DNA from 2 places in the Priestia sp. VA7 genome. Region 2 is predicted to be linked to the other one. Evidence: a T-box and tRNA genes for the amino acid it is inferred to sense, from the RefSeq annotation. Region 2 holds a T-box; the other holds one or more tRNA genes.

Region 1 (2,464 bases), on a different contig from region 2:
GCACTTTTTTTAGCAGACTATATAGCTAATATTATTGGTGTGAAAAAATTCGGAGGCACTAAAGCAGGTGTTTGGGGAAGTACAGTTGGGCTGCTTGTAGGTCCGTTTGTCATTCCGGGATTTGGAATTATTTTAGGGCCGTTTATCGGAGCGATTGTAGGAGAACTGATTGTTCATCGGACCACAATTAGCAACGCAGTAAAAATTGGAGTAGGTTCGGTTATTGGCTTTTTTAGTGGCGCTATTTCAAAAGGATTTATTCAACTGCTGATGATTGCCTATTTTTTATACGCTGTTTTAAAATAATATATTGACTTTAGACTAGAAACATGTTAAATTTTTAATGTCGCTAGTAAATGTTATATTGTTCCACAGTAGCTCAGTGGTAGAGCTATCGGCTGTTAACCGATCGGTCGTAGGTTCGAGTCCTACCTGTGGAGCCATGGCGGTGTAGCTCAGCTGGCTAGAGCGTACGGTTCATACCCGTGAGGTCGGGGGTTCGATCCCCTCCGCCGCTATTTTCCAATTTACGTTTGTGACTTACATAATTCATATTGTTCCACAGTAGCTCAGTGGTAGAGCTATCGGCTGTTAACCGATCGGTCGTAGGTTCGAGTCCTACCTGTGGAGCCATGTGGACCCTTAGCTCAGCTGGTTAGAGCAGACGGCTCATAACCGTCCGGTCGCAGGTTCGAGTCCTGCAGGGTCCACCATTTATAAGGTTGGAGGAATACCCAAGTCCGGCTGAAGGGATCGGTCTTGAAAACCGACAGGGGTGTTAAAGCCCGCGGGGGTTCGAATCCCTCTTCCTCCGCCATACTATTGTCTATTCAAAGCTTCTTTTGAGAAAAAGAAGCTTTTTTTATGTTTAAAAGAATAGCGAATGGGAATTAGGTAAATATAAATCATGGATTAGGAACTTTTTATTTGAAACAGTAGGGTAAATTTGCTAATCTAAACGTATATGGTGCTTTCGCGCCAAAATGCTTACATATTTTGAAGGAGGAATTATTCATGGCTTACAAATTACCAGAACTACCTTATGCATACGATGCACTGGAACCACATATCGACAAAGAAACAATGAATATTCATCACACAAAACATCACAACACATATGTTACAAATCTAAACGCTGCTGTTGAAGGCAAAGCGGATTTAGAAAGCAAAAGTATTGAAGAGTTAATTTCAAACTTAGATGCTGTTCCTGAAGATATCCGTACAGCAGTACGCAATAACGGTGGCGGTCATGCGAACCACTCATTATTTTGGACAATCCTTTGCCCTAACGGCGGCGGTGCTCCAACTGGTGAATTAGCAGACGCTATCGCTAGCAAATTCGGCAGCTTTGATCAATTTAAAGAAGAATTTGCAAATGCAGCTAAAACTCGCTTCGGTTCTGGCTGGGCTTGGTTAGTTGTAAACAACGGCGAATTAGAAGTAACAAGCACACCAAACCAAGATAGCCCATTAATGGAAGGTAAAACGCCAATTCTTGGTCTAGACGTTTGGGAGCACGCTTACTACTTAAATTACCAAAACCGCCGTCCAGATTACATTTCAGCATTCTTTAATGTTGTAAAATGGGACGAAGTTGCTAAGCGTTACGACGCTGCAAAATAAGCTAAAGACGTATTTAAGAGCCAGTAAAGTAATTATTACCTTTACTGGCTTTTTTGTTTTCCAATTCTTTTACATATCTCCTTTTCTTTTTCACACACTAGGTGTAGAAGAGAAAAGGAGTTTTTTGATATGCCTTTATTAAAAAAAGTAGTTGGAGATGTAGAAGTTAGTAAAGATTTACTTTTGCTTTTAATTATAGGCGGTCTTTATGCCTTGGCTATTTCAATTTCCAATTCGTTTGTTAACATTTATCTGTGGAAACAATCAGGCGAATTTTCGGATCTCGCTATTTATAATTTAGCGGTAGTGGTGCTTCAGCCGCTTACGTTTATTTTAGCAGGTAAATGGGCCAAACGAATTGACCGGGTTGTGGTTTTAAGGTTAGGTGTATCTTTTTTAGCTGTTTTTTATATCGCTGTATTAGTCAGTGGAGCTAACGCAGCCGAGTATTTAGTATTGCTTGGTGGGCTGCTGGGTATAGGATACGGCTTTTATTGGCTAGCTTTTAATGTGCTAACTTTTGAAATTACAGAACCGGATACAAGAGACTTTTTTAACGGATTTTTAGGGATCTTAAACTCTTTTGCAGGGATGATTGGTCCTTTAGGAGCGGGCTTTGTTATTTCCGCTTTGTATGAATCACTCGGGTATAAAATTGTGTTTGGTGTATCGCTGCTATTGTTTATAGGTGCCGTTGTGCTTAGTTTTTTTATTACAAGACGCGCAGCGGAAGGAGTATACAAATTTAAAGAGGTATGGGCTGAACGAAAAGTCAATAAAGACTGGAATCGAATATTGCAGGCTCATTTCTTTCAAGGGTTGCGTGAAGGTACGTTCATTT
Region 2 (2,464 bases):
TTTTTAAAAAAAGATGTTCATTAAGAATTAATTCTTAATGAACATCTTCTACTTTTATTTAGAGATAAATTCTTTATTTCCCATATATGGACGCAGCACTTCTGGAATTTGAATTGATCCATCTTCCTGCTGGTAGTTTTCTAAAATTGCAGCTACCGTACGGCCAATTGCTAAGCCAGAACCATTTAGTGTATGAACATGTTCTGGTTTTGCTTTTGTATCACGGCGGAAGCGAATATTAGCACGGCGAGCTTGGAAGCTTTCAAAGTTTGAACAAGAAGAAATTTCACGATACGTTTCATAACTTGGAATCCAAACTTCAATATCATACTTTTTGGCTGCTGTGAAACCTAAGTCAGCTGTACACATGCTTAGAACTCGGTAAGGTAAACCTAATAGTTGAAGAACCTTTTCAGCATGGCCCGTTAATTTTTCTAATTCATCATAAGAATCTTCTGGCTTAACAAAGCGAACGAGTTCTACTTTATTAAACTGATGCTGACGAATAAGACCACGTGTATCTCTTCCTGCAGAGCCTGCTTCAGAGCGGAAGCAAGCACTATACGCTGTATAAGCAATTGGAAGCTGATCTCCGCTTAAAATTTCATCACGATGTAAATTTGTAACTGGTACTTCAGCTGTAGGAATTAAGAAATAATCTTCTTCTTTAATCTTGAATGCATCTTCTTCAAATTTAGGAAGCTGCCCTGTTCCTGTCATGCTTGTGCGATTCACCATATATGGAGGAAGGATTTCTTCATAACCATGCTCATCCATATGTAAATCCATCATAAAGTTAATAAGAGCGCGTTCTAATCTTGCACCTAACCCTTTATAAAAGACAAAGCGGCTTCCCGTTACTTTCGAAGCTCTTTCAAAATCTAAAATATTTAAATCTGTTCCTAAATCCCAATGCGGTTTTGGTTCAAAATCAAATTGTTTAATTTCTCCCCATTTGCGAACTTCTACGTTATCATCTTCAGTTTCACCTACAGGCGTACTTTCATGTGGAACGTTAGGAATTGAAAGCAGCAATAGTTCTAATTCTTCTTCAACGCTGCGAAGCTCTTCATCCAATTGCTTTACGCGATCTCCTACTTCACGCATTTCAACGATTAAATGATCAGCATCTTGTTTTTCACGCTTCAATTGTGCAATTTGCTGTGATACTTCATTTCGCTTGCTTTTTAACTCTTCTGTTTGAGCAATTAGCTCACGGCGTTTTGCATCTAAATCTTCAAAGCGACCTAAGTCCGTTAAGTCCTCACCACGAAACTTGAGCTTTTCTTTTACTTCATTAAAATTAGCACGTAAAAATTTTAAATCTAACATACTTAGTACCTCCTTTAGTATAAAAGGGCAAAATAAAAACTCTCATCCCCATGAAAGGGACGAGAGTTTACCCGCGTTGCCACCCTAATTGAAAGCTAAAATAAGCCTTCCTCTTAAACCAGATAACGGATGAACCGAAACTGCCTACTACTTTTTCGACAGCTTGCTCCAGGACGGATTCATAAGAATTGATTATCGATTCACACCAGCCATCGACTCTCTTGAAATCAAAAATCTTATTACTATTTCCTATCAACGCTTTATACCAATATCATTTTTATTAATCATAATGTACTACAAGTCTTTACAAGATGCAATTCATTTATACAGGTTTTTTTGAAGCTTCTTCAACCATTGCTACAAAATACTGCGCCATGCGGGCATCATCTGTCAATTCTGGATGAAACGAACATCCCAAGAATTGACCTTGTCTTGCCGCAACGATTCGGTCGTTATGCATAGCTAAGACTTCAACGTTTTCTCCTACTTCTACAATATGCGGAGCACGGATAAATACGCCTATAAAACCTTCACCGATATCTTTAATATTTAAGGCAGCTTCAAAGCTATCCCGTTGACGCCCAAACGAGTTTCGAGCTACCGTAATATCCATAACACCTAAATGGGGCTCTTCACGGTCAACGACTTGTCCTGCGAGTAAAATTAAACCCGCACACGTACCAAATACCGGTTTACCTGCTTGTGCAAACTGGCGAAGAGGTTCCATAAAGTCATATTTGTCAATCAGACGACGCATCGCTGTGCTTTCCCCGCCCGGTAGGATTAAACCATCTATTTCGTTTAGCTGTTCAACTTTTTTTATGATAATGGCTTCAGCGCCTGCTGCTTCTAATGCTTGTGCATGCTCGCGAAAGGCACCTTGTAATCCTAACACGCCTACTTTTACCATTTTGTCAAAACTCCCTTTAAATTACCATCCACGCTCTTGCATGCGGTTTTCTGGTAATAATGATGAAATTTCAATCCCTTTCATTGCACTTCCTAACCCTTTTGATAAGTTTGCAATCAGTTCATAGTCTTGATAATGTGTTGTTGCTTCCACGATTGCACGTGCAAACTTTTCAGGGTTGTCTGATTTAAAGATTCCTGATCCAACGAACACGCCGTCTGC

What was found. A T-box is a leader RNA that pairs with one kind of tRNA and senses whether it is charged. The one in region 2 lies ahead of serS (serine--tRNA ligase), so its partner is inferred to be a tRNA-Ser.
Region 1: it encodes a tRNA-Ser, which carries the amino acid that the T-box ahead of serS (serine--tRNA ligase) is inferred to sense. The anticodon was not compared.

Annotation. Positions count from the first base shown of each region.
Region 1 is NZ_JBVQPN010000001.1:378,697-381,160, forward strand. It holds gene AC0C45_RS01995 (DUF456 domain-containing protein) at 1-306, shown strand, start outside; tRNA gene AC0C45_RS02000 (tRNA-Asn) at 369-443, shown strand; tRNA gene AC0C45_RS02005 (tRNA-Met) at 445-518, shown strand; tRNA gene AC0C45_RS02010 (tRNA-Asn) at 559-633, shown strand; tRNA gene AC0C45_RS02015 (tRNA-Ile) at 637-713, shown strand; tRNA gene AC0C45_RS02020 (tRNA-Ser) at 725-817, shown strand; gene sodA (superoxide dismutase SodA) at 1,015-1,623, shown strand; gene AC0C45_RS02030 (MFS transporter) at 1,753-2,464, shown strand, end outside.
Region 2 is NZ_JBVQPN010000022.1:5,082-7,545, reverse strand. It holds gene serS (serine--tRNA ligase) at 55-1,332, opposite strand; T-box leader at 1,385-1,597, opposite strand; gene pdxT (pyridoxal 5'-phosphate synthase glutaminase subunit PdxT) at 1,655-2,242, opposite strand; gene pdxS (pyridoxal 5'-phosphate synthase lyase subunit PdxS) at 2,264-2,464, opposite strand, start outside.